4 regions of the Pantoea sp. y20 genome follow, and region 4 is predicted to be linked to each of the others. Evidence: predicted binding sites of a transcription regulator. Region 4 holds the regulator's gene; each other region holds the start of a gene.

Region 1 (7,718 bases), 690 kb from region 4:
GATCATCTCCTGCTCGGCTTCTGGCGTATGCCACAGGCTGCGTTGCATATCGGTATCGGTGGAACCCGGAGAAACGATATTGCAGCGCACGCCGTAAGGCGCCATCTCTAAACCCACGGTCAGACACAAGCTGCGCAACGCCGCTTTGGAAGCGCCATAAGCGGACATACCAAGGCGCGGCGCATGTGCCGCATTAGAGGCGATAGTCACAATCGCACCCGCACGCTGCTGGCGAAACACCGGCAAGGTTTGCTGAAACAGGTTGAACGCGCCGCCGGCATTCACCGCCAGACACGCCTGCCAATCGTCGAACGACAGTTCATCGGTGCTGCCAATACGCAGGATGCCGGCACCGTTCACCAGCACATCGAGACGTGGCTGATCTGCCAGCAAACGCTGACAAACCGCTTTCACCTCGGCGGCGTTCGCCACATCCAGCACCTGCGTGGCGAAAGGATAGTCGGCCTGATCGAAACGCAGATCGAAGCCGATAACCTGCGCGCCCGCCTGATGGAAGCTCAGCGCGGTGTGGTAACCAATCCCTTTGCCTGCGCCGGTTACCCAGACGATTTTTCCATTGAAATCGAAAGTTGCACTCATTTAGCTGGCACCCTTGATAACAGCGCCCACCAGCCATCGATGGTCGGATTTTTTGCCAGACTGACGAAATCGATGTCGCTGTGCACCTGACGCCAGCGCGCCGCCAGCGCCATCACGCGTACTGAATCCAGACCGTAATCGATCAGGTTCTCGTCATCTGCAGGCACATCGTCATCTTCCAGCAGCGGCAGAATCAGCGCACGCAGATCGTCTTTGCTCAACGGCAGCGGCATCAGGTCGGCGGTCATCACTACTTTACCGCTGCGACCTGCGGTGTAAGTCAGCGCCATCATGTGCTCTTCGCGCGTGAAGTCGGCCAGCGCATCCGCCACCATAAACGGCTGGATATTACGCATAAAGGCGTCAGTCGCGGTGGTCAGGCAACCGATGTGCGCGTACACGCCGGTGATGATCAACTGATCGCGGCCCATCTCCTGCAGGATCGATTCCAGCGGTGAGCGCACGAAGGCGCTGTATCGCCATTTGGTCAGTACCTGATCGTCCTGATCCGGCGCCAGCGCATCCACGATCTTCTGCTGATCCGGATGTTTGTTCAGGCCCGGTCCCCACATGTCGTTGAGGAGTGCGCGATCGGCATCGCTCTGTTCGTTCGGCTGAGCGGTATAGAACACCGGTATGCCCTGCGCTTTGCAGTAAGCACGCAGACGAGCGATGTTTTCCACCACCTGATTAACCAGCGGGCTGTTTTCGCCCCAGAAATTAAGGAAGTAAGCCTGCATATCGTGAATCAGCAGCGCGGCACGCTGAGGCTCAAGCGCCCACTTCACTTTATTGGTTGGCAGTTCAGTTGCTGCGGGTAGCGCGTAAGCGTTCAGTTTTGGAATAGCCATTACAATCTCCGGAACAGGTCAGGCTTGCGCTTGTTGGTCGGCAAGCTGTTGACGTAAACGTTTTTTATCCACCTTGCCGACAGGCGTCAGCGGCAGAGCATCGACGCAGGTAATACGGTCAGGTAATTTGAACTCGGCCACACCCAGTTCTCGCAGGTGACGACGCAACGCCACCGCTTTGATCGGTTGGCTAGCAACGATAAAGGCGCAGCTCTTTTCACCCATCAATTCGTCGTTCATCGACACCAGCGCGGCGTGGATCACATCCGGATGGCGTTGCAGCAGATTTTCGATCTCTTCCGCGGCGATCTTCTCGCCACCGCGATTGATCTGATCCTTTTCGCGCCCTTGCACGGTGATGTAGCCCTGCGCGTCGATCTCAATCAGATCGCCCGAACAGTAAAACCCGTTGGCGTCGAAGCTGGCGGCGTTATGTTCCGGGCTCTTGTAATAGCCACGGAAGGTGTAGGGGCCGCGCGTCATCAGGCGACCGATGGTGCCGGTTGGCAGCGCGTTGCCGTGCTCGTCAGCGACCCACACTTCGTCATCTTCAGAGATCGGGCGGCCTTGCGTGGTGAGAATGATGTTCTCATCGTCGCCAAAGCGCGTGTAGTTCACCAGACCTTCGGCCATGCCGAAAACCTGCTGCAGCTGACAGCCAATTTCACGCTGAATACGTGCCGCAAGGGTTTCGCCCAGCTTGGCGCCGCCCACCTGAATGCGTTGCAGCGAAGCCAGCTGTTTATTGCTGCCCCATTCCTGAATCGCCTGTAGCCACAAACTCACCGCCGGCGGCACCAAACCGGTATCGGTGACCTGATGCTTCTCAATCAGCGGGAAGCAGAGCGTGGCGCTGGGATCGGCAGCCAGAATTACCTGACCACCGGCATAAAACACACCGAGCGAACCCGGGGAGCTCATGGCAAAGTTATGCGGCGCGGGCAGGGCGATGAGATAACGCGTATCGGCGGTCACCTGACAAATCTCATCACTGGCGCGAATGCTGTAGTAATAGTCGTTGTGGGTGCGCGGAATCAGCTTCGGCGTGCCGGTGCTGCCGCCGGAGAGCTGGAAAAACGCCACTTCATCAGCGGCGGTTGGTGTGGCGAGGTAATCACCCGCGGCTTCCGCCATCAGCGCTTCCAGCGTATTTTCCGGCTGGTTGTCATTACGCAGAATCACCTGCTGCAGCGAAGGCTGCGCGGCGCACAGCGCGTTGATAAAGCTATCATCAGCAAACAGCGTGTGAGTGCGATCGGCAATCAGCAGTTTAGGTTCGATCTGCGCCGCATAGGCGCTTAGTTCGGTGCGCTGATGGCTGAACAGCGCAAATACTGACGCTACGCCGAGCTTAAACAGCGCAAATACCGTGACATAAAAATCGGCCACGTTGCCAAGCTGCACCAGCGCAGTATCGCCATTTTGCAGGCCACGGCGCTGCAGCGCGGCGGCCAGGTTGCTGCTCAGCACGTCCATTTCGCGATAGCTGATCTGGCGATCGCCATCAATCACCGCGATGGCATCATTATGCTGATGACGCGCCAGAATGTCGGTCATAGGCACATCCAGCCAGTAACCTTTTTCGCGATAGCGCGCAGCCAGGTCGTCCGGCCAGCGAGTATAGGGAATGCTCATGTTCTTTCCTTTATTGCAGTCCAAAGGCGCGCAACATGGTGTCCAGCTTCACGCCGGTTTCACGCCATTCTGATTCGGGTTGTGAGTCGGCCACGATGCCCGCGCCGGCAAACAGGCGCACCCGCGTGCCATGCACGGTGCCGCAGCGGATGGTGACCACCCATTCGCCATTGCCCTGGCTATCGCACCAGCCGACGATGCCGCCAAATAGTTGGCGATCAAAAGGTTCCAGCTGCTGAATAAGCTGCTGCGCGCGCTGATGGGGGAAACCGCTCAACGCAGGCGTCGGGTGCAGCAGGCAGGCCAGCGACAGCGCATTTTCGCGCTCATCCTGCACTTCGCCGTCGATTTGCGTGGCGAGATGCCACAGCGTGGCGGTGGTAATCAGCGACGGAATGGTCGGCACCGACAGCAAACGGCTGCGCGGCTGCAAGGTGTCGCGCATCGCGTCGGTCACCAGTTTGTGCTCATGACGATCTTTGCCGGAATCCATCAGCGTATCGCCAGCGGCACGATCCTGCTGGGCATCGTCGTGATTGCGCCGCGCTGAGCCCGCCAGCGGACAAGAGCTAAAATCGCGCCCCTGTTTGCGCAGCATCAGCTCCGGACTGGCACCAATCAGCGCACCGCCTTGCGGCAGCGGCAGATGGAAATGGTAGCTGTTGGGGTTCTGCGCAATCACGCGCTGCATCAGCGCTGCGGTATCAACCGGCTGTTCGCTAACGATATCCATCAGACGCGACAGCACCACTTTATCCAGATCGCCGCGCTGCGTGGCCGCCACCGCATCTGCCACCATCGTGGTAAACACATCGTGATCCGGCACTGCGGTGCGACGTCGCACCTGCGGCAGATCGCTGACGTTTTCCGGCAACGCGTTTTGCAGGTCAGCGCGATTAAACGTCTGATAGGATTCAGGAATAAACAGCGCGGCGGGCTGGCTGACGTCAAACGGGATCGCCCCGACCAGAATCGGATTGTCGATGCCCTGTTTTTTCGCCGCGGCAAAATGCTGACGTAACTGTTGTTGGAAATCACCGTCCAGCGACGCGGCGTCATCTACCGGCGCGGTAACGGTGGTATAGCATCCTTGCGTTGCCAAACTACGCCATGGCGAGGTAAAGAGGAAACCACGGCTTAGCGCGGAATAATCCTTCAGCCAGGCATTTTCAAACGTGGAAGATTCCACCATAATTTTCACCTATAAATGATAAGATTATTAAGAATGATTATCATTTTTATTATGGGCCTGTAACCTACGTCGATTGGGCAAAAGTGTCAATCCATTCGCGGGATTTCAGCTGCGTTTAGCCGTAATCAGGCGCTGACGCTCAGCAGGGAAATATGCTAAAAAGTGGACCAAAACTTATGAATAAATGCGGTTTTTGGGGCATTGCAGCCCTTATAGGTGTTTTCCAGATTTTCACCAGCGTCGCTCATGCCGAACAGGGTTGGCCGCGCACCGTTCAGGGTGCCAACGGATCGATCACGCTCAATCACGCGCCGCAGCGCATTGTCTCGACCAGCGTCACGCTGACCGGATCGCTGCTGGCCATTGATGCGCCGGTGATTGCTTCCGGCGCGACTGCGCCGAACAGTCGCCTGGCCGACGATCAGGGTTTCTTCCGCCAGTGGAGCGACGTTGCCAAAAAGCAACATCTTCAACGTCTGTATATCGGTGAGCCGAATGCCGAAGCGGTTGCCGCGCAAGCGCCGGATCTGATTATCGTCAGCGCCACCGGCAACGATTCTGCCATCAAGCTCGCCGAACAGTTTTCGGCTATTGCACCGACGCTGGTGGTCAATTACGACGACAAAAGCTGGCAGGAGGTCGTCACGCAGTTAGGCCAGGCGACCGGGCATGAAGCGCAGGCGGCGCAACGTATTAAAGCTTTCGACGATCGTGAAGCGGCGCTGAAAAAAGCCATCACGCTGCCACCGCAGCCGGTCTCCGCCATGGTATGGAACGGCGGCGGACGCGCAGTCAATGTGTGGACCGCGGCTTCGGCGCAGGGCAAGCTGCTGGAACAACTTGGCTTCACCCTGGCAACGCCACCGGCGACGGTTGAGCAGGGACACAGCATGGGACAGCGCAAAGACATCATTCAGCTGTCGGGCGAAAACGTTGCCAGCGGCCTGACCGGTAAAACCTTCCTGCTGTTCGCCGCTGACGATAAAACCACGCAATCGGTGTTGAACAATCCGTTCCTTGCACAAAACGCGGCGGTGCAGGGCAAGCAGGTTTACGAGCTGGGCGTCGATTCCTTCCGTCTTGATTACTACAGCGCCAGCAATCTACTGGCGCGTCTGGAGAAGCTGTTCGTTAAATCATGATGCCTGTTCCGTCAGCTCCGGTGCTGGCGGATGGTAACGACGTAAACGGCCCATCACCCACCACATCACGATGCCGAGCAGCGCCGACGTAAAGCCAAATACCGCGGCGGCCTGCGGTGGCAGCAGCCATGAACCCATCGCACCAATCACCGCCGCACCAATCGCATCGCCGGTCACGTTCTGCGCGGTCCACAAGCCGTTGATGCGGCCTAACAGATGATCTGGCGTTAATGCCTGAATCATCGCGTACTGCACCAGGCTGTTGATGGCGCTGAAGTAACCGAAAGCGACTAAACAGGCTAACGCCAGCGGCAGGTTCGGCATCTGGCTAAACAAACCCAACGCGACAAACGCTGCAATCGCACTGCCGAGCACCAGCTGTCCGGGACGCGCGGCGTGTTTCAGTTTACCGCTGGTGAACGCGCCGATAGCTGCGCCGAGCGGCACGGCGGCATACATCAGGCCAAGCTGGTCAGCGCTCACTGACCAATGCGGCGCAAGCGACGGATAGAGCACGCGCACCGCGCTGGCCAGCGTGACTAATGCGCCAATCAGCGCCACCATGCCGACAATCGGGCTGGCGAAAAGAAACTGCACGCCAGCGGCGAGGGATTTCAGCGGATGTTCACGCGGTTGTGGCGGCGGCGGCAAAGTGGGCAATTTCAGCAGCGTTAACACGGTAAGTAAGGTGCCAAAGGCAGCGAGTGCGTAGTTCCACGTCACGCCGCCGTGAGCAATCACCAGACCAGCAATCGCGGGCGATAAAATGGAGCCGAAGCGCACCGTCAACATGGTGATAGCGCCCGCCTGCATAATGTTTTCCCTACCGACCAGCGCGGGCGTCGCCGCCAGCAGCGCGGTGACGCCAATCGCGCCGAAAAAACCATCCCAGAAACCCAGCAGATAAACCGCGATCAGAGAGGGTTCTGGCAGCGCGGCGTTAATCGCCAGCGCGATAAAACCTAAGCCGCAGGTGGATCGGGCAAACAAAATCAGCTTTTTGCGTTCATGGCGATCCGCCAAAACGCCGCCGGTGAGCAGGCCGATAAACATGCCGGCAGCGGCCAGCGTCACCGCCAAGCCCACCAGCAGCGGTGAATGGGTCATGTGCTGAATCTGCACCGGCACCGCCACAGCGAGCATGCCGAGCGCGACAATCGAGATAAAACGCGCGATAAACACCGCGCGAAAAGCCGGGTGAGTTTTCAGCAGCGAGAGATCGATAAAGTGGGAAGATTTGTTCATGTGTTCGCCTTATTGCACCAATTTTCCTCATCGTCCGCGAGGCGAGTCATGGTAACATAGCTGAACGCGAGTAATAACGATAACCATTATCAAGTTACATCGCGCATGCAACGACGTTGAACAGTGAAGGTTTAGAACGCTATGCGCCAGATTCGTGCATTAGCAGGCTCAGGGATTCTGCTCTTGCTCCTCATCGCGCTCAGCTTAATGCTGGGGGCAAAATCAATACCGCTTCCCGATGTTTATCATTCGCTTACCACCTCCTGTCACAGCGCGGAGTGCGTCATTGTGCGTGACGCGCGCCTGCCGCGTACGCTGGCCGGTTTGCTGGCGGGCGTGGCGCTCGGCCTCGCTGGTGCGTTGATGCAGAGCCTGACGCGCAATCCGCTGGCCGATCCCGGCATTCTTGGCGTCAACGCCGGAGCAGGTTTCGCGGTGGTAATTGGCATTGCGCTGTTCGGTGCTGACTCGCCGGTGGATTGGCTCGGCTTCGCCTTTGGCGGCGCGCTGCTGGCGTCCGTGCTGGTGGCGATGACCGGCGCGATTGGCGGCGGGCGTGTCAATCCGGTGCGTCTGACGCTGGCCGGCGTGGCGCTGGGCGCGGTGCTGGAAGGATTAACCTCTGGCCTGTCGCTGCTCAATCCCGACATCTACGATCATCTGCGCTTCTGGCACAGCGGCTCGCTGGATATTCGCAATTTCACCACGCTGCGCACGCTGTTCCCGGCGGTGCTGATCGGCAGCGTGGTGGCCATTGCGCTATCGCAGGCGCTGAACAGTTTGAGTATGGGTGGCGACATGGCGACCGCGCTCGGCACGCGGGTGGCGCGCACCCAACTGCTTGGCCTGTTGGCGATTGCGCTGCTGTGCGGCGCAGCCACCGCGGCGGTGGGCCCGATTGCCTTTGTCGGTTTAATGACGCCGCACTTTGCCCGCTGGCTGGTGGGCAACGATCACCGCTGGATGCTGCCTGCGACCGCGCTGATCACGCCGATTCTGCTGCTCGCCGCCGATATCCTTGGCCGCCTGCTGGTGGCGGGCGAGCTGCGGGTT
Region 2 (7,718 bases), 1.9 Mb from region 4:
GGTTACTGATGCGCTGAGCTGGAGCAACAGCGTGCGGCTGGGTGGCGTGCAGATTGGCCGCGACTTCAGCGTACGGCCGGATCTGGTGACCTATCCGCTGCCCGCCTTTTCCGGCCAGGCGGCGGTGCCCTCTTCGGTCGATCTGTTTATCAACGGCTATCGCAGCACCCAGGCCGACGTGCAACCGGGCCCATGGTCGCTTACCAACGTCCCTTTCGTTAACGGCGCCGGCGATGCGGTGATCACCACCACCGATGCGGTGGGCCGACAAGTCACCACCACACTGCCGTTTTACGTCTCCAGCAGCTTGCTGAAAACCGGGTTATCCGATTATTCATTCTCCGCCGGTGCCATTCGCGAAAACTACGGCATCAACAATTTTGATTACGGTGCGGCGGCAGCCAGCGGCTCCTATCGCTACGGGCTGAACGACTGGCTGACGCTGGAGAGCCATGCGGAAGGCAGCGACAGCGTGGCGATGGGCGGCGCGGGTGGATTGCTGAAACTGGGCAGTTTTGGCGTGGTGAATGGCGCGCTGGCGCAGAGCCAGATGGACGGTAATCCCGGCACGCAATACAGCTGGGGCTATCAGTACAACAATAGTTGGTTCAGCCTGGGAACCCAGCACATCATTCGTAGCGTCGATTTCGGGAATCTCGCGCTGGTCGGCAGCCGTGGCGATAGCGCGAACACCAGTTACTCGCTGGCACGACGCAGCGCGCAATACACCGCCAGCGTGTCGCTGAGTGACTACGGCAGTCTTGGCCTGGCTTATTTTGATATCTCCGGCGGCAACGGTGACCGTACGCGTTTACTGAATCTGTCGTGGAGTAAAAATCTGTGGGGCAACAGCAGCCTGTATATCTCCGCCAGCCGCGATCAGGATCAGGGCAACTGGAGCGGCGCCATTTCGCTAATCATCCCGTTCGGCGAACAGAGCAGCGCCTCGGTAAGTACGGAACGCGATCAGGAGGGCAATAACAGCCAGCGTCTGTATGTGTCGCGCGCGATGCCAACCGACGGTGGCTTCTCCTGGGATGCGGCCTGGGCTAATCAGGGCAGCGACAGCGGCGATTATCGCCAGGGCAGCCTGCGTTATCGCAATAACAAAATTGATACCTCAGCCGGTTTCTACGGCGATAACGACAACACCACGCAATGGGCCGATTTTACCGGCTCGGTGGTATTGATGGATAACCGCGTGTTCGCTGCCAACGACATTAACGATGCCTTCGTAGTAGTGAAAACCGATTATCCGGATGTCACGGTGCGTTATGAGAACCAGACCATGGGCCGCACCGATAAACAAGGCTATCTGCTGGTGCCATCGATCAGCAGCTATTACGGCGCCAAATACGACATCGATACGCTGGACCTGCCCGCCGATCGCACTGCGCCGAAAGTTGAACAGCGCTTAGCGGTGAAGCGTAAGAGCGGCTATCTGCTCAACTTCCCAGTGGAGCGTCTGCGCGCCGCCAGCGTGGTACTGCATGACAGCAATCATCAGCCGCTGCCGATTTCCAGCCAGGTGTTACGTCCGAATCAGGCCACCGAATATGTCGGCTGGGACGGCATTGTGTGGATGGAAGATCTCGGTGCCAATAACCCGATTCACGTGGTGACGCCGGATGGACGCAGCTGCGATACGCAACTGGCTATCGCCGACGGCCAGCCAAAAGCGCTGGAAACTTACGGACCGCTTACCTGCCCGCTGCCACCGCCACCGCAAGGCTCTGGGGTGAGCAACGCGGATAATTCACCGTCAGGGATTTCACCATGAGAAAGCTTCTGCTCCTGCTGGCGCTGTTTTTACTGCCGGGCACCAGCTATGCGTTGTGTAGCTTATCGGCCCCCGCCGCCACGTTCGGATCGGTTACCACGTTTTCCGTCGCTTCAACGGTGAATAACACCTCAAGCACCACTAACGTCAACTGCGGTTCGGGTACGCTTTCGCTGCTGGGCTCCGATAACATTACCTACGCTTTTACCACCGCCTCAAACCTCAGCGGCACGCGCGCCGTGTTGAAAACCGCCAGCGGCGGCACCGATAACATTCCGATTCAGCTGTGTATCGACAGCGCCTGCGCCACCGAATTACAGCAGGGCGGCAGCTATCGCTGGAGTTCCGCCTCGCTGCTGGCGTTGGGAAACACCCTTAACTTCAATATTCCGCTCTACTTCCGCACCGTACCCGGCCAGGTGATCGCCGCCGGCACCTATACCACCACCATTACCATTACCGTGAGTTATACGGTGTGCGCCGGGTTAAACGTGGGAGGATTGTGTGTGGGAACGGTACAGAGCAGCACGGGTACGGCGATGCCGATTACCGTGAATCTGGTGGTGACCAACGATTGCACCACCATCACTGCGCCCAACGTCAGTTTTGGCAGCGCGCCTTTGGTGGGCAGTTTCTCAACGGTGCAGCAGACGATTAACGTGGTGTGTTCGAAGGGCAGCACTTATACCGTGGGCTTGAGCAACGGCAGTTACTACAGCGGCACCACTCGGCAGATGGCGAGCGGAACTAACCGGCTGGCGTATGACATCTACAAAGGCACCACTACCACATCGCGCTGGGGACCGACCGGCACCGATCGCTGGAGCAGCACCACCTCGACATCGTTGAATGCGGATACCGTGACGCGCAACTTTACCTATACGGCGCAGATTTTGACCACGCAGAATACGCCCGCGGCGGGGAATTATACCGATAGCGTGGTGGTGGATGTGTCGTTTTAGCGGGGTGCGCGCTGTCCCTCATCCCAGCCTTCTCCCGCAGGCGGGAGAAGGGGCTGATCGAGAGGTTTGTGAGTTAAGTTTTTACCTAAACATTCCCTCTCCCGCTTGCGGGAGAGGGTTAGGGTGAGGGGAACGGTGTTGCGCTTGATACTGCTTCACCATGCGGCCAATCAGCAGCGTACCGACCAATCCGCACACCGCCGCAAAAGAGAGCCACACGCCCGACATCGCTTTATCGCCTGTCGCATGAATCAGATAGCTCGACACCGCTGGCGTAAAACCGCCAAATAGCGCGGTTGCCAGGCTGTAGGCCAGTGAGAAACCCGAAGCGCGCACTTCTGCCGGCATGATCTCAGCCAGATACACCACCATCGCGCCGTTATAACTGGCATACAGGAACGACAGCCACAGCTCGGCCTCAACCAGATGGGAGAAGGTCGGCGCTCCCACCAGCCAATGCAGCACCGGCCAGGTAGTTAAAATCATCAAGAGGGTGCAGACAATCAGCAGCGGACGACGACCGATGCGATCCGACAGCGAACCCATCACCGGCAGCCAAAACAGGTTGGAGATGCCGACAAACAGCGTCACCAGGAAGCTCTGTTTGTCACTCATCATCAGCACGGTTTTGCCGAACGTCGGGGTAAAGGCGGTAATCATGTAGAACATCACGGTGGTGGTCACCACCATCAACATGCCTGCCAGCACCAGCGCCCAGTTCTGCCCGACCGAACGCATAATCTGACGCATTGAAGGATGATGTTTACGCTGGCTGAAAGCTTCGGTCTCTTCCAGCATGCGGCGGATATAGAACAGGAACGGCACGATCATACATCCCACCACAAACGGAATACGCCAGCCCCATTCGGTGACGGCGTCTTTCGCCAGCAGATGGTTCAGGCCCAAACCGAGCAGCGCGGCGAAGATCACCGCAACCTGCTGGCTGCCCGATTGCCAACTGACATAGAAGCCTTTGCGCCCTTTCGGCGCCACTTCCGCCAGATACACCGAGACGCCGCCCAGCTCAACGCCCGCCGAGAAGCCCTGCAATAAACGACCGAGCAGAATCAGGATCGGTGCGGCGGCACCGAGCGTGGCGTATCCGGGCACCAGCGCGATGGTTAAGGTCCCAATCGCCATCAAGCCGAGCGTTAACAGCAAGCCTTTACGACGGCCATGATGGTCGATGTAAGCGCCAAGAATAATCGCGCCGAGCGGGCGCATCAGGAAGCCTGCGCCGAAGGTCATCAGCGTGAGCATTAGAGAGGCAAAGGGATCATCGCCGGGGAAAAAGGTTTTGGCGATCGCCGTGGCGTAATAGCCAAACACCATGAAATCGTACATCTCAAGGAAGTTACCGCTGGTAACGCTAAAGATGGTTTTGGCACCGCTTTGCGGCGACTTTTGTAAAGAGTGACTCGCGCTCATATTGTCCTTCCTGGTTTTTCTTCCGTTGTAGCGTGCCGGGACAGGAATAAACGTGATCTTCTTCACCATTGCAGTTTACAAAAATACGACCAATAGTAACAATAAATTAACAAATTGCGTGCAGGCATTAAAAAAGGCCGCTGCGGGAGCGACCTTTACGGCAAGGTTAAGTGGAGTGACGTTACTTCTTCACCGTTTCCATGCCCATCAAACCAATCTTCAGATAACCGGCTTCACGCAGCTGATCCATCACTTCCATTAGGGTGGCGTAATCCACCGATTTATCCGCCTGGAAGAAGATGGTGGTGTCTTTCTTGCCTTCGGTTTGTGCCGTCAGCGCATTCACCAGCGTCTCTTTGGTGACCGCATCGTTTCCGATGAAGATCTGCTTATCTTCCTTGATGGAGAGATAAACCGGTTTTTCCGGACGCGGCTGCGGCGCGCTGGTCGATGCTGGCAGGTTAACGCGCACATCGACGGTAGCTAATGGCGCGGCGACCATAAAGATGATCAGCAGAACTAACATGACGTCGATAAACGGCGTCACGTTGATTTCGTGCATTTCGCCATCGCCGACCGAGTCATCGTTTAAACGCATCGCCATAATACTTATCCTACGCGCAGTTTCTGTGCCGCCGCTGGACGGTTGGCTTCTTTCGCGGTATCAACGTTGCCGAGATCCAGATCGCGGCTCTGCAGCAACATCACCTGCGCGGCGACATCGCCCAGCGACGCTTTGTAGCTGGCAATCATACGCGCGAAGACGTTGTAGATAACCACGGCGGGGATTGCCGCCACCAAACCAATCGCGGTAGCCAGCAGCGCTTCGGCGATGCCCGGCGCGACGACTGCGAGGTTAGTGGTTTGCGTTTTCGCTATGCCGATGAAGCTGTTCATGATGCCCCAAACGGTACCGAACAGACCGATAAACGGCGCAACGGAACCGATGGTGGCGAGGAATCCATTACCGCGACCGGCATGACGGCTAAATGCAGCCACGCGGCGTTCGAGACGGAAGCTGGTGCGCTCTTTGATGCCATCCAGATCTTCAGTACCAGCGGAGAGCTCCAGCTCATTCTGCGCGTCGTTAAGCAGCACAGCGCTGTGGCTGTTACTTTTGAAGTTTTCAGCAGCACGGTAAGCATCGTTTAATGAGCGGGCTTCGCCCAGCGCTTGCTGCTCGCGTTTCAGGCGACGTTTTGCCCCGCTCAGCTCAGCAAACTTACCGAAGAAAATTGCCCAGGTGACAACCGAAGCCAGTAACAGGCCAATCATCACAATCTTTACCACGATATCGGCATGCTGATACATGCCCCAAACGGAAAGATCCGTTTGCATCAAATCACTGGCTACCACGCTGCATCTCCAACTTCTGTTGCACAGTTCACGATTGAAGCGCGGATCATAGCAAAAAACACCACCGAAGTGATAGTGGTTCTCATTACTATTTACAAAGCAAAGATGCCCGCCATTTCCACAAGTTAGCGGATGTTATGCGCAATACTGGCCTCACTCTGATAATCCGCAATCAGGCTCAACCCGCTACACTGATTCGTGGTAACGTGAATGTTTTGTGGGAAATGTCAGGAAAGGCAGTGATGGCAACGAAAAAAATAGACACCACGCTTGTCAGCGCGGGACGCAGTAAACGTTACACGCAAGGCTCAGTTAACAGCGTAATTCAACGCGCTTCATCCCTGGTTTTTGACACGGTCGCCGACAAGAAACGTGCTACCGCTGGCCGCGCGTCAGGCGAGCTGTTTTATGGTCGTCGCGGCACCCTCACCCATTTCTCGCTGCAAGACGCCATGACCGAGCTGGAAGGCGGCGCAGGTTGCGCGCTCTATCCGTGCGGCGCGGCGGCGGTCTCTAATGCCATTTTGTCCTTTGTCGAAGCCGGCGACCATATTCTGGTGAGCGGCGCGGTCTATGAACCGACACAGGATTTCTGCTCGAAAATTCTCAGTAAGCTGAACGTCACCACCACCTATTTCGATCACTGCATCGGCAGCGAAATTGGCGAACTGGTGCAGCCGAATACGCGCGTGGTGTTCCTGGAATCACCGGCGTCGATCACCATGGAAGTGCAGGATATTCCCGCGATTGTTGCCGCCGTGCGCGCCAAAGCGCCGGAGGCGATCATCATGATCGATAACACCTGGGCGGCGGGCGTGTTGTTTAACGCGCTGGAGCATGGCATCGATATTTCGATTCAGGCCGGCACCAAATACATCATTGGTCACAGCGACGCGATGATTGGCACGGCGGTAGCAAATGAGCGTTGCTGGCCGCAGCTGCGCGAGAACTCCTATCTGATGGGCCAAATGGTCGATGCCGATACCGCTTATATGGCGAGCCGCGGCATTCGTACGCTGGGCACACGTCTGCGTCAGCACGAAGAGAGCGGATTGCAGGTGGCGGAATGGCTGGCCACGCAGCCGGAAGTGGCGCGCGTTAATCATCCGGCGCTGGCGCAGTGTAAAGGCCACGCATTCTGGCAGCGCGATTTCAGCGGCAGCAGCGGTTTGTTCTCGTTCATCCTGCATGAAAAACTGAGCCGTGAGCAGCTGGCAAATTACCTCGATCACTTCCACCATTTCAGCATGGCGTATTCGTGGGGCGGCTATGAATCCCTGATTTTGGCGAACCAGCCTGAAGAGCTGGCGGCGATTCGTCCGGCGGGCGGCGTGGATTTTGACGGCACGCTGGTGCGTCTGCATATCGGCCTCGAACATGTCGATGACTTGCTGGATGATCTTAAAGCCGGTTTTGCACGTTTAAGAAGTTAAACAGAAGATAAACCACGCTGTGGCGGCGATGAGAGATCAACGTATGCAATGCCACAGAAGGTTAAAATTAGACTCCTTGTGACTCGATGGAATAGCTGATGGGTGTTTTACATGAGATTGTCCAGGCGCTTTGGCATCAGGATTTTGCCGCGCTCGGCAATCCGGATGTGGTTTGGATTGTCTACGGCGTGATGTTTTTAACGCTGTTTCTGGAAAACGGTTTGCTGCCCGCGTCATTCCTGCCGGGCGATAGCCTGCTGTTACTGGCGGGCGCGATGGTCGCCAAAGGTGTGATGGACTTCGTGCCGACCATTGTGATTCTGACCACGGCGGCCAGTCTCGGCTGCTGGCTCAGCTATCTGCAAGGACGCTGGCTCGGCAACACCAAACTGGTGAAAAGCTGGTTGCTGCATCTGCCCGCGCAATATCATCAGCGCGCGTGGAATATGTTTAACCGCCACGGTTTGATGGCGCTGCTGGTTGGCCGCTTCCTGGCCTTTGTGCGCACCTTACTGCCGACCATGGCCGGGATTTCCGGCTTAAACAATGGCCGCTTCCAGCTGTTTAACTGGCTGAGCGGCTTGTTGTGGGTTGGAATTGTGGTGACGCTGGGCTACGGCATCAGCCATGTGCCCTTTATCAAGCGCCATGAAGATCAGGTGATGGCGATCCTGATGATTCTGCCGATCGCGCTGCTGTTTATCGGCCTGGCCGGCAGCATTGTGGTGATCTGGAAAAAACGCCGCCAGAAACTCTCCT
Region 3 (7,718 bases), on a different replicon from region 4:
GTGGTGACATCCACGGATGCGATGGTCACTTTGCCAAAACCAAACAGCGTCTGCACGTAACCACCAATCTGGTGTTTACCTGGCGCAACACGAATTTCTCGTTTTTCACCCTTCTTCAGCAACCCCGCATCCTGACCATCTACCGTCACATAGACAGAAGAACCGTCATCGGTACGCGTCACCAGGTGCGAAACATTAATCACCGTTGGGCCGGTCTCGAATGGAGAAGGCGAATCATTATTGTCGATTGGCGCGCCGGTTGCAGGCTGAGCGGCGGACGCATCCGCAGTCGCAGTGCTGTCATGAGATGTACCAGTAACGGCGGCAAGGCGGGCGCAGCCGGTGAGCATGATTGTTGCCATCAAAGTGGCTAAAGTGAAGCGCGATAACATCGTGACGAAAAACCCCTGCTAAATGAGAAGCGCGTATTTTAACGTGCCTTGCAGAGTGATGACAGTCACACAAATACAGTATTTTCCGAAAACCGCTTAATAAATACCTGGCTGAAAAGCGCGTCGCACGGAATGCGAAACGAAACGGCGGCCACGCAGGCCGCCGGAGGGAATTACCAGCTGTAGCTGACGGAAGCCACAATGGTGCGACCGCTGCCGTAGAAGCAGGCGCTTTCATTACTGCATGACGCCACGTAGTGCTTATCCGCGAGATTATTGACGTTGAGCTGCAGCGTGGTGCCACGCAGCGAGTTCGCCGCTTCGCCCAGCTCATACTTCGCCATCGCATCATACAACGTGTAGTGCGGTACTTTGTCGACGCCAATTTCATCCGCTGGCGCGGTGCCGGTATAACGTACGCCGCTGCCCAGCGTTAAGCCGCTCAGCACGCCATCAAGGAAGGTATAGCTGCCCCACGCCGACGCCGCATGACGCGGAATGCTCGACGGTGAATGGCCGATGCGCTGCGTGATGCTGCTCTCTTTGGTCACCGCATCGGTGTAGGTATAGGCCGCTAACAGTTTGATCTCTGGCGTAATCTGCGCATGCGCTTCGGTTTCGATGCCTTTCGAACGCACTTTACCAATCTGCTCGTTATAACCGGTCACGCTGTTATAAGCAGTGATATTTTTCTGCGTGATATCAAACGCTGACACGGTAAACACCGCATCCCAACCTACCGGCTGATACTTCACGCCCACTTCGGTCTGTTCGCCGGTGGTCGGTTTAAAAGGATCGGTGCCTGGCGCGCCGCTGTTGAGGTTTGGCTCGAACGAGGTGCTGTAGCTGACGTACGGTGAAATGCCGTTATCGAATGCATAAAGCAGACCCGCGCGGCCAGTGAACTTGTTGTCATTCTGCTGGGTTTGGCTGTCGTCGGTGCGATCCTGCGTGCGCACTTCGCTCCAGTCGTGACGTCCGGAGAGCAGCAGGTTCCACTGATTCCACTCCAGCTGATCCTGCAGATAAACACCCACCTGATCGAGCTTCTTGCGCGTGCTGGTAGTGAGTGTCAAATCGCTCTCGTTGATGCTGATGCGCGTCGGATTCGCCCAGTCGAGGATGTACTGATCGCCGCTGTCGCGCCACAGTTTGTTATCGACGTCGCTCCACTTGTAATCGAGCCCGCCGAGCACGGTGTGCGCGATGTTGCCGGTTTCAAAGGTGGCTTTCAGCTGGTTATCAAGACCCAACTCTTTCGACTTGATCTTGTCATGCTGTGGACGACGATTGATGGAGTGATCGTTATCGGCATCAAAGGTATACACCAGATATTTGTACGATTCGTCCATGTTGCTGTAGCGCAGATTCTGCGTGAAGCTGATGTTATCGCTTAAATTGTGCTCGAAGATATAGCCGATCGAAGTCTGTTCGCGCTTGGCTTCGTTGAAGCTCGGATCGCTGACGTTGAAATCGTAAGGGATAAACCCAGCGCTGCTCTCTTTCAACGTACCGCTGGCCGGCAGGAAGTTACGGTATCCCGCTTTCGGCTCGTTCTGATACATCGTCAGCAGCGTAAAGCTGGTGTCCGCGTTTGGCAGCCAGGTTATCGCTGGCGCAATCGCCATGCGCTGCTGTTTATTGTCCTTAACGAACTCATGTTTGGTGCTGGCAATACCGTTCAGGCGGTAAAACAGCGTGTTGTCATCATTCAGCTTGCCGCCAAAATCAAACGCCGCTTCACCCAAATGCTGATTGCCGGTGCTGAGCTGTACTTTGTGAATGCTCTGCGCGGTCGGGCGCTTGCTGGTCATGGCCACGATACCGCCCGGATTCACCTGGCCGTACAGCACAGAAGCTGGGCCGTGGATCATCTCTACGCGCTCCAGCAACCAGGGATCGATCTGCCCCGCTGCGCCCGCCTGGCCGGATAAACCGTAGCTCAGGCCATCAAGGAATTTTGGCGCGTAGCGGAAACCGCGCGCGATGATCTCATCATTACGGTTGGAGTTACCGCGATAGTTGGTCAACACGCCGCTGCTGTAGCTCAGCGCATCCGCAACGGAGGCCGCAGCCTGATCGTCCATCTGCTCGCGGGTAATCACCGAAATGGATTGTGGGGTTTTGCGCAGCGGCGTCGCGGTTTTGGTGCCTGCCGCGCTCTCTTTCGCCACGTAGCCCTGCAGCGGCGAAGTCACGCTTTCACGCGTGTCGGCGTTGACGGTAAGGGTCTCTTCGGCGGCCACGCTGAAGGCGGCCGGAGCCACTAACAGAATTGAGGCCAGAGAAAGGTACAGAGGATTGAATCTGAACTGCCGTGCCACAGCAGGTATTGCTGAATTTTTAGCGTTAACGGACATAGTTGCCATCTCTATTTCAAACTGCCTTGTAAATGAAATAATCCGTTCAGTCGCCCTCGCCTAACGACAATGGCCGTAACGGATTGAAATATTAATCTCTTGCGTTATTGACGGTCCTAATTTCCCTGCGTGACGTCCTTCACAAAATAATCCACTGAAATTACGAAGGTTTATCAGGAACGAAAAATCATATTGCAAATGTAAATCGTTATCAATAGCATTTGCATTAGCTTTGGTTAAGTAAAGACAGTGAACAAAATGTGGAGATGGGTTGCAGGATGTTTCAAACAAGCGCAGAAAATACAACGCAGACGTGGTTGCCCGCCGGGACAGTTGCGCAATGGTTGCAGCAGGCCGAAGTAGGAAGCGAAAGCTGGTGGCAGCGGCTTTACGCGGTCGGTACGCCGCTGGTGGAGCGAGACGAAAGCGGCCAAACGACCATGCACTTCTTCTGGCGCGATCCCGAAGGACATTCCGCACGTTCTTCCACTAAACGGGTTTATGTCGATATTAATGGCGTCACCGATCACCACAGCGAAGCGCCAGAAAGTCTGGTGCGCGTCGGCGACAGCAACGTCTGGCATTGGTCGACTGCCATTGAATCTGACTGGCGCGGCAGTTATAGCCTGATCCCCGCCACCGCGCAGCAGTTACCGCCGCTGTTTTGTGGCGATGATGCCGACTGCCGCGCGCTGCAGCGTAAGTGGTGGATCTCGCTGATACCGCTGGCGATCCCCGACAAATTCAATCCCACGCCGCCGTTTCTCAGCAGCCGCCGTTTTGCGCTGAGCAACGCGCACATGCCGGATGCGCCGGTTCAATCGGCCTGGCGCGCGCTGGATGCCGGCATGGCGGAAACCTGGCCGGATACGCTGCAAACCCTGCAGTGGCACAGCGCGTTGCTCAACGTCACACGCAACGTCTGGCTTTATAGCACCGGAACAACCGCTCATCCCGAACAGCGTCCGCTGGCAATCCTGCTCGATGGACAAAACTGGGTGTACGGTCAACCGATTTTCAGCGCGCTGGATCAGGTCACCGCCGATGGCGCCCTGCCGCCCGCCTGCTGGCTATTTATCGATGTTATCGACAGCCAGCACCGCGAAGCCGAATTGCCGTGCAATGAAACCTTCTGGCAGGCGGTGCAGCAGGAACTGTTGCCGCTGGCACGCCAGCACGCGGCCTTTAGTAGCGACGCTGACCGCACGCTGGTGGCCGGGCAAAGCTATGGCGGACTCGCCGCGCTCTATGCCGGATTGCACTGGCCGCAGCGTTTTGGCCGCATTCTTACGCAATCCGGCTCCTTCTGGTGGCCGCATCTGCAATACATCCGCGACTACGCCAATCGCGAGCAGCACGCACCCGGCTTGCTACTCGAGCGGCTGCAACAGGGCGATTTACCGCCGGGCAAGCTGAAGATTTTCCAGGAAGTGGGCGATCGCGAGGCGGACATGGTGTACGTCAACCAGCAGATCGTCCCGGCGCTGCAAGCCGCAGGCCATGAATTACATTTTCGCCGCTTCGCCGGAGGGCACGATGCGTTGTGCTGGCGTGGCGGTTTGATCGACGGCTGCCACTGGCTGCTGGCCGATTTTCTCTCCCCTACATCAACCTCTGAAGGTAACCACCATGTCTGAACAACAGAATCCGTTTGATAACGACGCGCTCGATTTTTTTGTGCTGCTTAACGCGCGCCAGCAATACAGCCTGTGGCCCGCTTTTGCCCCGGTTCCGGCAGGTTGGCACAACGTGGCGGGACCGCTGACGCGCAGCGCCGCCATTGAGTTTATCGAAGCAAACTGGCACGACATGCGGCCAGCGACGCAACAGACGTCGTCTACCGCGCATTAAATTTTTTTAACTTTCTCTTTTTTAAATTGTTTTTCTCGACAGGAATTGTCCTTTGGCATCGCTAAACAACTATTCTCCAGCCTATCCACTCGTCGCGGCGCAGCCCGGCATCTGGATCGCTGACAGCATTGCGCAGCAGCGCAATCAATTTACCGTGGCGCACTACAGCGTGCTGCACGGCGACATCAATCGCGCGGCGCTGGACAGCGCCATTCAGCAGGCAATGGCGGAAGCCGATACCGTGCAGGCGCGCTTCGGCCTGGATGAGCAGGGCAATCCGGCGCAGTGGTTTGGTGCACAAGCGCCGGTCGCGCCGGAATGGCACGATTTCAGCCAGCGCGGCGATGCCAGCAGCCAGGCGCACAAACTGATGCAGGCAGATCTCGCTGCCGATCTGCCCGCCGACGGCGACAAACCGCTCTATCGTCACGCGCTGATGCGCATCGGCGACGGCAGCTGGCTGTGGTATCAGCGCTATCACCATTTGCTGGTGGATGGCTTCAGCTTTGAAGCGACGACTCAACGCGTCGCAGCGATCTACGCCGCCCTTTGCGCCGGCGAAGCGCCCGCGCCCTCGCCGTTTACCCCGTTCACCACGGTGATTGAAGAGATTCAGCAGTGGCAGGATTCGCCGGCTTTTGCCCGCTCCGCCAGCCACTGGCAAAATTACGCAGCGGATTTGCCGGAAACCCTGACGCTTGCCAGTGAAAACGTCAGCGATCCCGGCGATCGCCCGATCAGCTGTCAGGTAACGCTGCCGCAACTGACCACGCTGCGTCAGCAGCATCCACTCGCCGACAGCAGCGAAGGCGATATCGTCAGCGCGCTGTTGGTGGCCTATCTGGCACGCTTCAGCAACAGCCAACGTTTGTCGATTGGCTTCCCGTTTATGCGCCGCATGGGTTCGGCGGCAATTTCTACCCTCGGCCCGGTGGTCAACGTGTTGCCGCTGATTTTCAGCGTCAGCGATGAGATGACCTTGCCGATGCTGGTGCAGCAGGTGCAAGGCGAAATCCGCAAAGCGCGCCGTCATCAGCGTTATGAAGCTGAACAGCTGCGCCGCGATCTAGGTCTGGTCGGCAGCAGCCAGGCGCTGTATGGCCCGGTGATTAACGTCAAGGTTTACCACGACGATCTGCAGTTCGATGGCCATGCAGCTCCAACGCACACGCTGGCGATGGGCCCGGTCGACGATCTCGAGTTTGAAGTCGGCTTCCGCGCTGGCGCATTGCAGCTGACGCTGGTGGCAAACCCGCGCCGCTATGAGGCAAAAACGCTACAACGTCACGCCGAGCGCATTAGCCACGTGCTCACGCAATTTGCGGCGGATGCCAACACGCAAATCGGCGCGCTGTCACTGCTGGCGCCCCAGGAACTGATCGATCTGCGACGCTGGTCGACCGGGCCAACCATCGTGCCGCCCGTCAATACCCACACCATCGTCGATATCCTGCTGCAAGCCGCTGAGCAATACGGCGAGCAAACTGCGGTGGTGTGCGGCGCGCGCAGCCTGAGCTATCGCCAGTTAGCCGATCGCGCGATGCAACTGGCGCATCTGCTGATTGCGCGCGGTTTACAAGCAGACGACGTGGTGGCGATTGGCATTCCGCGCTCGGTGGATTCGCTGGTAGCGATGTTCGGCGTGCTGGCGAGCGGCGCGGCCTATATGCCGCTCGATCTCGACTATCCGCGCGAACGCCTGGCGCTGATGTGCGATGACGCGCTGCCGAAGCTGCTGCTGACGCACTCCAGTACGCTGGCGCACATGCCGGAGCTGCCAAATCTGCTGATTGATCAGATTGCGTTGAGCACCCTTTCCACCGCACGACCCGATACCCAACTGTGCGGCGACGATCTGGCCTACATGATCTACACCTCAGGATCGACCGGCCGCCCGAAAGGCGTGATGAGCACTCATCAAGGTTTGCTCAATCTGTTCCTGTCGCACCGCGAGCATCTGTTTGGCCCGGCGATTGCGCGCTTCAGCGCCAGCAGCCCGCGCCGCATGCGCGCTGGTCACACCGCTTCCTTCTCGTTCGATTCCTCATGGGAACCGCTGTTCTGTATGCTGATGGGCTGCGAGCTGAATATCTTCGACGAAGAGCTGCGCCGCGATGCGTGGGGCCTGATTCAGCAGATGAACGCAGTGCCGGTCGATTTGCTGGATATCACGCCGTCATTCTTCTCGCAGATGATCGACAGCGGCCTGCTGGAAGCCGACAACCATCGTCCCTCCTTTGTGATGATTGGCGGTGAAGCGGCCACGCCAACGCTGTGGAAGCTGATGCAGCAACAGCAGCAGATGGAGATCCACAACTATTACGGCCCATCGGAATACACCATCGATACGCTCGGGGCCAGCGTTATGGCGTCACCGCAGCCGGTGATTGGTCGTCCGGTGGGCAACAGCGAAGTCTATCTGCTGGATAACCAACTGCGTCAGGTGCCGATTGGTTCTGCTGGCGAGCTGTATATCGCCGGAACCGGCATCGCGCGCGGTTATCTGCGTCGTCCCGATCTCACCAGCGGACGCTTTGTCGCTAACCCCTTCCGCGACGGCGATGTGATGTACCGCAGCGGCGACCTGATGCGCTGGCGTCAGGATGGACAGCTGGCGTTTATTGGCCGTACCGATCACCAGATTAAAGTGCGCGGCTTCCGCGTTGAACTCGGCGAGGTTGAAAACGCGCTTGTGGCGCTGCCGGAAGTCAGCACCGCCGTGGTGATCGCCGAAGTGATGGGCGCCACGCATCGCCTGATTGGTTACTGCTCGGTGCAGGATGACGCGCTGCGCGCCGATGCCGATCTCAACGCCCGTTTGCTGGCGCAACTGGCCACGCAGCTGCCGGATTACATGGTGCCTGCGGTGCTGATGGTGCTGGACGAATTGCCGCTCAACGTTAACGGCAAGATTGATCGTCAGGCGTTGCCAAAGCCGCAACAGGCGCAGCAAAGTCAAAGTCGCGCCGCCAGCACGCCGCAGGAGCAGCTGATTTGCCACGCGATTGCCAGTCTGCTGGGGCTGGAGAGCGTTGGCGCGGAAGATGATTTCTTCGCGCTCGGCGGCGACAGCATCTCAGCAATGGGGCTCAGCACCGCCGCCCGTCGCGCTGGC
Region 4 (7,718 bases):
GAGATCCGTGAGTATCGCGGTTCACTGACGGCGCCGGGTAAAAACAGCCCATATCGCGATCGCAGCGTGGAAGAAAACCTGGCGCTGTTCGAGAAGATGCGCGATGGCGGTTTCGAAGAGGGCAAAGCCTGTTTGCGTGCCAAAATCGACATGGCGTCCAGCTTTATCGTGATGCGCGATCCGGTGCTGTACCGCATTAAGTTTGCCGATCACCATCAGACCGGCAGCAAGTGGTGCATCTACCCGATGTACGACTTCACTCATTGCATTTCGGATGCGATCGAAGGCATTACGCACTCTCTCTGCACGTTGGAGTTCCAGGATAACCGTCGTCTGTACGATTGGGTGCTGGATAACATCACCATTCCGGTTCATCCGCGTCAGTACGAGTTCTCACGCCTAAATCTGGAATATGCGGTGATGTCGAAGCGTAAACTGACTCAGCTGGTGAGCGAGAAGGTGGTAGAAGGCTGGGACGATCCGCGCATGCTAACCGTTTCGGGTCTACGTCGTCGTGGTTATAGCGCCGCTTCTATCCGTGAGTTCTGCCGCCGTATTGGTGTGACCAAACAGGACAATATCGTGGAGATGGCTTCACTGGAATCGTGCATTCGTGACGATCTCAATGAAAACGCACCGCGTGCGATGGCGGTAATGGATCCGTTGAAAGTGGTGATCGAGAACCTGCCTGCAGGTCACGATGAGATCATCACTATGCCGAATCATCCGAACAAACCGGAGATGGGCACGCGTGAAGTGCCATTCAGCCGTGAAGTGTGGATCGATCGCGCTGACTTCCGTGAAGAAGCCAACAAGCAGTATAAGCGTTTGGTGCTGGGTAAAGAAGTGCGTCTGCGTAATGCTTACGTGATCCGTGCCGAACGTGTGGCGAAGGATGCTGAAGGCAATATTACCTGCATCTATTGTACTTGCGACGTTGATACGCTGAGCAAAGATCCGGCCGATGGCCGTAAAGTGAAAGGTGTTATCCATTGGGTTTCTGCAATCCACGCGCTGCCAGCGGAATTCCGCCTGTACGATCGTCTGTTCAGTGTGCCAAATCCGGGCGCGGCTGAGGATTTCCTCACCACCATCAACCCAAACTCACTGGAAATCAAACAGGGCTTCGTTGAGCCTGGTTTACGTGCTGCCGATTCGATGGCACCGTACCAGTTCGAACGTGAAGGCTATTTCTGTGCTGATAGCGTCTATTCACAGCCCTCCAGGCTGGTGTTTAACCGCACCGTAGGTTTGCGTGATACCTGGGCAAAAATCGGCGATTAATAGTTTTAGTCGCGAGCACGATAAGATCATGAAAGGGCGAGCAATCGCCCTTTTTTATTATCTCAATTTGGCCAGATACGACCTTTTATGCTGCACGCCTCAATTCGCCTTTAATTCCCTATTTGCGACTATTCTGACTTTAGAAAAATTAACCCATTTGGCAGTGTGAAAAACTTTTTTTCAGGTAGGCTATGCGCTCTCAGACGGTGCTCTGCGGCTTATCTAAGGAAAAAAAATGACAACTCTCGCCCAGGAAGCCAGGCATAGCGTGGTGGTTTTACATCAGCTTATTGAACGTATTTTCAATCAGGCGGAAGGCAGTGACGACAGCATTGATCTGTTTTTATCGCACTTTCATCCCGAGTTCAAAATGGTCACGCCGCAAGGCAAACGATTGGACCTCAATGAAATGGAAGTGCTGTTTCGCCAGTTACAGGGGCAGCGTGAAGGCATGCGCATTGCCACCAGTGAGCACGCCATCATCTCGCAGCAAAGCGAGGAAGTGACGATTCAGTATCGTGAATTACAGATGATGAACGGCATCAATCAGAGCCGCATTTCACTGGCGGTATTGGATTGCAGCACCGCCATTCCGCGCTGGCGCTACCTGCAGGAAACGCTTGTCGCCTGATTACAGGCATAAAAAAACCGGCTCAAGCGCCGGTTTTTTTTATACTGCATAGCACACTCAATTACTTATCGTGGAGCGTATCGTCTTCGCGGCAGTCTCCCAAAGCACAATGACCGTACAGGTACAGGCTGTGGTTGCTGAGCTTAATGCCGTGGCGAGTGGCAATTTCACGCTGACGCGTTTCGATTGATTCATCGCTGAATTCTATAACTTTGCCACAATCCAGGCAGATCAAGTGATCGTGGTGATGCTGCTGAGTCAGTTCGAAGACAGATTTGCCGCCTTCAAAGTTGTGACGGGTTACGATGCCCGCGTCGTCAAACTGGTTAAGAACGCGATACACCGTTGCCAGACCAATCTCTTCGCCCATATCAATCAGGCGCTTATACAAATCTTCCGCACTGACGTGATGGGACTCTGGGCCGGGTCCCTGAAGCACTTCCAGAATTTTCAGTCTGGGTAGCGTGACTTTCAGGCCAGCCTTCTTCAATGCGGAGTTGTTGTCAGTCATGCGGATATTGTCCTGTTACTTTGCTAGTCACTTGCGGCGCAGGGGCCTTGAATGTTTAGGTCAACGCGCATTCTCATTTGCGTCTCATTATAGAACTCAAGCAGTGAAATGAAAACCAAGGCAACGTCCTTAATCACCAAAGTTTGTAAGGATATCGTCACTAACGTCTTCAAGACGCTTGGGTTTTGGATTCCATTTCACTCAGCCTCATTCTACTGCCAGAGGAATAAGCGGATGACCATTGCGGGTATTCTACAGATTTGCGGGGAAAAGTTAAAAAACCGTAGCTATTATTTTTATAGGAAATTCCGTTACCCGATGTGAGGCAGTGCGCACATCGGGCAGAGCAGGGAATTAAGCTTCAATAATCTCTTTCAGCTGCAGCTCATCAAAGATCTGCTTCACCCACTTCTCAACGCGTTCGTTGGTCAATTCCGGCTGACGGTCTTCGTCAATGGCCAAACCAAGGAAGTTTTTGTCATCGGCCAGGCCTTTAGAGGCTTCGAAGTGATAGCCTTCGGTTGGCCAGTGACCGACGATCACCGCACCATTCGGCTCAATGATGTCACGGATAGTGCCCATCGCATCACAGAAGTACTCGGCGTAATCTTCCTGATCGCCACAACCAAACAGCGCTACCAGCTTACCATTGAAATCAATCTCTTCCAGCGTCGGGAAGAAATCGTCCCAGTCACACTGCGCTTCGCCGTAATACCAGGTTGGGATACCCAGCAGCAGGATGTCGAACGCTTCGAGATCTTCTTTGGTGCTCTTAGCAATGTCATGCACTTCGGCGACATCTTTACCCAGTTGTTTCTGGATCATCTTTGCAATGTTTTCAGTGTTGCCGGTATCGCTGCCGAAGAAAATGCCTACGATTGCCATGGGTTAGGTAACCTCTTAAATCCTGATTGTGAAAGTAAGTCAGTTGACTGCACAGTTATGCGAATAATAGCAGACCGGTAAAAAGTGCGGAACGTATAAAACCGTGACTTTGTGTTCCAGCGTGCGGTCTTCGCGCGTTACGACAGTTTGAGCTGTGCCAGCAGCATTTGTTCAATCAATTCGCTGCGACTGATGTTTTGCTGATCGGCTAGCGTGCTGAGGGCGTCAACCGCCTCGCTCGACATCTTCAGCTCAACACGACGCAGCCCACGCACTTTATCGCGCTTGAGCTGATTGCGTTTGTTGATGCGTAACTGTTCATCACGCGTCAGCGGGCTGGTTTTCGGGCGACCAGGACGCCGCTCGTCTGCGAAGAGATCAAGCGTAGTGCGGTCTGTCTGTTCTTTTGCCATGGTTTGTAAAACTGAGTGGGCGCGAACGGCGGAAAGGCGCTGCGCGATTAAAACATTATCGGCCCGACCACGGCGAAAAAATATCCGTGGCAAATTTTTAGCGCGACATCATACTCCAGCGCCTTCCCTGACGCCAACCCTAAAGCGCAAGCGGCAAGCTTTTGCTTTTACAGGTTAAAAAAACGCCGAACGGCGCGTAACACCGCATCGGGTTTCTCGGCGTGCACCCAGTGTCCAGCACCGCTGATCACATGTGCATGTGCCTGCGGGAACTGACGCAGCAGCGCATCGCGATGCTGATTATCCAGATAAGGCGAGTCGCCGCCGCGGATAAACAGCGCCGGATGCGGCCACGCAGGAATCTCTTCCCAGCCGGAAATAATGCTGTAATTATCCCACAGCACCTGCACATTAAAGCGCCATTCGCCCTCTGCGAAAGATTTGAGGATGAACTGGATCACGCCTTCTTCATCAATATGCTGACGCATTACTTCAGCGGCTTCGCTGCGGCGCGTGACGCCCGCGGCGCTCACGGCCCGAATAGCGGCAAAAATTTCGTCATGGCGGCGCGTTTGGTAATCAACGGGCGCGATATCGATCATCACCATTTTATCGATACGTTCCGGCGCGATGGCACTCAGTGCCATGGCGATTTTGCCGCCCATTGAGTGGCCAATCACACCCGCGCGATCGATATGGTGCGCATCCAGCGTTTCGACAATGTCCTGCGCCATCACGTGATAATTCATCTCATCACTACGCGCCGACAAGCCGTGATTGCGCACGTCAACTTGCAGCGTCGGACGTGCATCACGCACCCCACGCGCCAGCACGCCAAGGTTATCAAGGCTGCCAAAAAGACCATGGATCAACAGAATCGGCGTGGCATTGGGGGCAGATTGTTCAGTTTGCAGACGGGCGTTCAAAATCATGGCTAAAGTTCTTACGGTTGTGACCTTGGCTTAGGTTATCATGGATTCACCTGTCCAGCAGTCAGGCCGGTGGGCATTAGGGCATATTCCGACTTTTGCCCGTAAACGTTGCCAACGCTATCGGCTGCCACGGATTTAACTTTATAATCCTTATGTTAGAACCCGCTCACGTTTTGCACGACTGGATTTTGCTAAGGACGTTGCAAGAATGCGTGGTTCTGTCATTTGCCAGAATCGTACGGAAAAAGATGAAAACGATTGAAGTTGACGAAGAACTCTACCGTTATATTGCCAGCCACACGCAGCACATTGGTGAAAGCGCCTCAGATATTTTGCGCCGCATGTTGAAGTTCACCGCTGGACAGAGCGCACCCGCTGCGCCCGCCGCTGGTGCATCAATCAAAGAAGCGCAACCTGCCAGCCGTGAAGCGCGTCCTCAGGATCGCGTCCGGGCGGTACGTGAGCTGCTACTTTCCGATGAATATGCCGAGCAGAATAAGGCGGTTAACCGCTTCATGTTGGTACTGTCAACGCTCTATCGTCTTGATCCGGCTGCGTTTGCTGAAGCTACTGCCTCGCTGCAGGGCCGTACCCGCGTCTACTTTGCGGGCGACGAGCACACGCTGCTGCAAAATGGCACCCATACCAAGCCGAAGCACGTTCCCGGCACACCGTACTGGGTGATCACGAACACCAATACAGGTCGCAAATGCAGCATGGTGGAACACATCATGCTGGCTATGCAGTTCCCACAGGAACTGACAGAGAAAGTTCGCGGCACCATTTAACTGAAGCGTCAGGGAGAAGCGCCAATGGCCAATCACCCCCGTGCCGGGCAGCCTGCCCAGCAGAGCGATTTGATTAACGTTGCACAATTAACCTCGCAGTATTACGTCCTGAAGCCCGATGTGGCGAATCCGGATCATGCGGTGAAATTTGGCACTTCAGGCCACCGCGGCAGCGCGGGACGCCAAAGCTTCAACGAACAGCACATTTTGGCGATCGCGCAGGCGATTGCTGAAGAGCGCAAAAAGAATGGCATCACCGGTCCGTGCTACGTCGGTAAAGACACGCATGCGCTGTCTGAGCCGGCGATTCTATCGGTGCTGGAAGTGCTGGCCGCTAACGGCGTGGACGTGATTGTTCAGCAGGACAATGGCTACACGCCAACGCCTGCAATCTCTAACGCGATTCTTGAGCACAACAAACGCGGCGGCGCGCAGGCGGACGGCATCGTTATCACGCCTTCGCATAACCCACCGGAAGATGGCGGTATCAAATACAATCCGCCAAACGGTGGCCCGGCTGATACCAACGTTACCAAAGTGGTGGAAGATCGCGCTAACCAGCTGATCAAAGGCGAGCTGAAAGACGTGAAACGTCTGCCGCTGGATCAGGCATGGGCGAGCGGCCACATCGTTGAGCAGGATCTGATCCAGCCATACGTTGAAGGTCTGGCGCAGGTGATTGACTTCGCCGCCATCCAGAACGCCGGCCTGAAAATTGGCGTCGATCCGTTAGGCGGTTCCGGTATTGCTTACTGGCAGCGCATTGCTGAGCACTACAAACTGGATCTGACCATCGTGAACGATGCGATCGATCAGACTTTCCGCTTCATGCATCTGGATAAAGATGGCGTGGTGCGTATGGACTGCTCATCCGAGTGCGCGATGGCCGGGTTGCTGGCGTACAAAGACAAATTCGACCTGGCCTTTGGTAACGATCCTGATTATGACCGTCACGGTATCGTCACGCCTGCGGGTCTGATGAATCCGAACCACTATCTGGCGGTGGCGATCAACTACCTGTTCCAGCATCGCCCGCAGTGGGGCAAAGACGTTGCTGTAGGGAAAACCCTGGTTTCCAGCGCGATGATCGACCGCGTGGTCAACGACATTGGACGTAAGCTGGTGGAAGTGCCGGTTGGTTTCAAATGGTTCGTTGATGGTCTGTTCGATGGAAGCTTCGGTTTCGGCGGTGAAGAGAGCGCGGGCGCATCCTTCCTGCGTTTCGATGGCTCAGCCTGGTCAACCGATAAAGACGGCATCATTCTGTGCCTGCTGGCTGCTGAAATCACGGCGGTAACTGGCAAGAACCCGCAGCAGCACTATGACGAGCTGGCCGAACGTTTTGGTGCGCCAAGCTATAACCGTCTGCAGGCTCCGGCGACTTCTGCACAGAAAGCCGCGCTGTCTAAGCTGTCACCTGAAATGGTGAGCGCAGATACGCTGGCGGGTGATCCGATCACCGCACGCCTGACTGCCGCGCCGGGTAACGGTGCGTCAATCGGCGGTCTGAAAGTAATGACGGAAAACGGCTGGTTCGCCGCGCGTCCATCAGGTACAGAAGACGCGTACAAAATCTACTGCGAAAGCTTCCTGGGTGCTGAACATCGTCAGCAAATCGAGAAAGAAGCGGTTGAGATTGTTAGCGAAGTACTGAAAAACGCCTGATTGGGCAGTGAAGAAAAAAGGCCGCTTAGCGGCCTTTTTTTATGGCATAAATCGATAGCCGATACCGGTTTCGGTCAGCAAATGGCTGGGCTGCGTGGGATTCGCTTCCAGCTTCTGTCGCAAGTGCCCCATATAGATGCGCAAATAATGGCTGTGCTCCACTGCATTGGGCCCCCAAACCTGATTCAGTAATTGACGCTGGGTCAACACTTTTCCGGCGTTGTTCACCAGCAAACTCAGCAGACGGAATTCAGTCGGTGTCAGATGCACTTCCTGTTGGTTGCGCAGTACACGGCGCGCCGCCAAATCGACGCTGACTTCGCCAAATTTCACAATCGGTTCTGGCTGGTTGCTTTGATGGCGACGCAGCGCCACGCGCACACGCGCCAGCAGCTCACCTATGCCAAACGGCTTAGTGAGATAATCATCCGCACCCGCGTCCAGCGCATCAATCTTATCCTGCTCATCGCTCCGTGCCGACAGCACAATCACCGGCATGCTGCTCCACTGGCGTACTTCACGGATAAAGTCATTGCCATCACCATCCGGCAAGCCGAGATCGAGGATCACCAGATCCGGCTTACGCGTCGCCGCTTCAATCAGGCCGCG

The links. The regulator Fur, encoded in region 4, represses iron uptake genes when iron is present. The targets are predictions, from matches to a motif close to ATAATAATGAGAACNACTATCAA.
Region 1: the regulator Fur is predicted to act here: its motif matches at 4,306-4,328, upstream of ACYAC5_RS02565 (isochorismate synthase).
Region 2: the regulator Fur is predicted to act here: its motif matches at 5,596-5,618, upstream of exbB (tol-pal system-associated acyl-CoA thioesterase).
Region 3: the regulator Fur is predicted to act here: its motif matches at 2,951-2,973, upstream of fes (enterochelin esterase).

Annotation. Positions count from the first base shown of each region.
Region 1 is NZ_CM142816.1:565,307-573,024, forward strand. Features, by position in the region: gene dhbA (2,3-dihydro-2,3-dihydroxybenzoate dehydrogenase) at 1-600, opposite strand, end outside; gene ACYAC5_RS02555 (isochorismatase) at 597-1,451, opposite strand; gene ACYAC5_RS02560 ((2,3-dihydroxybenzoyl)adenylate synthase) at 1,470-3,086, opposite strand; gene ACYAC5_RS02565 (isochorismate synthase) at 3,097-4,278, opposite strand; gene fepB (Fe2+-enterobactin ABC transporter substrate-binding protein) at 4,455-5,420, shown strand; gene entS (enterobactin transporter EntS) at 5,415-6,665, opposite strand; gene fepD (Fe(3+)-siderophore ABC transporter permease) at 6,807-7,718, shown strand, end outside.
Region 2 is NZ_CM142816.1:3,539,564-3,547,281, forward strand. Features, by position in the region: gene ACYAC5_RS16360 (fimbria/pilus outer membrane usher protein) at 1-1,780, shown strand, start outside; gene ACYAC5_RS16365 (Csu type fimbrial protein) at 1,777-2,742, shown strand; gene tcuC (tricarballylate/proton symporter TcuC) at 2,824-4,170, opposite strand; gene exbD (TonB system transport protein ExbD) at 4,352-4,774, opposite strand; gene exbB (tol-pal system-associated acyl-CoA thioesterase) at 4,780-5,508, opposite strand; gene metC (cystathionine beta-lyase) at 5,769-6,959, shown strand; gene ACYAC5_RS16390 (DedA family protein) at 7,058-7,718, shown strand, end outside.
Region 3 is NZ_JBUBNJ010000002.1:229,413-237,130, reverse strand. Features, by position in the region: gene ACYAC5_RS20850 (hypothetical protein) at 1-392, opposite strand, end outside; gene ACYAC5_RS20845 (TonB-dependent siderophore receptor) at 566-2,752, opposite strand; gene fes (enterochelin esterase) at 3,031-4,389, shown strand; gene ACYAC5_RS20835 (MbtH family protein) at 4,382-4,603, shown strand; gene ACYAC5_RS20830 (amino acid adenylation domain-containing protein) at 4,656-7,718, shown strand, end outside.
Region 4 is NZ_CM142816.1:1,257,620-1,265,337, forward strand. Features, by position in the region: gene glnS (glutamine--tRNA ligase) at 1-1,284, shown strand, start outside; gene ACYAC5_RS05800 (hypothetical protein) at 1,520-1,915, shown strand; gene fur (ferric iron uptake transcriptional regulator) at 1,977-2,426, opposite strand; gene fldA (flavodoxin FldA) at 2,781-3,311, opposite strand; gene ybfE (LexA regulated protein) at 3,449-3,724, opposite strand; gene ybfF (esterase) at 3,892-4,656, opposite strand; gene seqA (replication initiation negative regulator SeqA) at 4,905-5,444, shown strand; gene pgm (phosphoglucomutase (alpha-D-glucose-1,6-bisphosphate-dependent)) at 5,469-7,109, shown strand; gene kdpE (two-component system response regulator KdpE) at 7,149-7,718, opposite strand, start outside.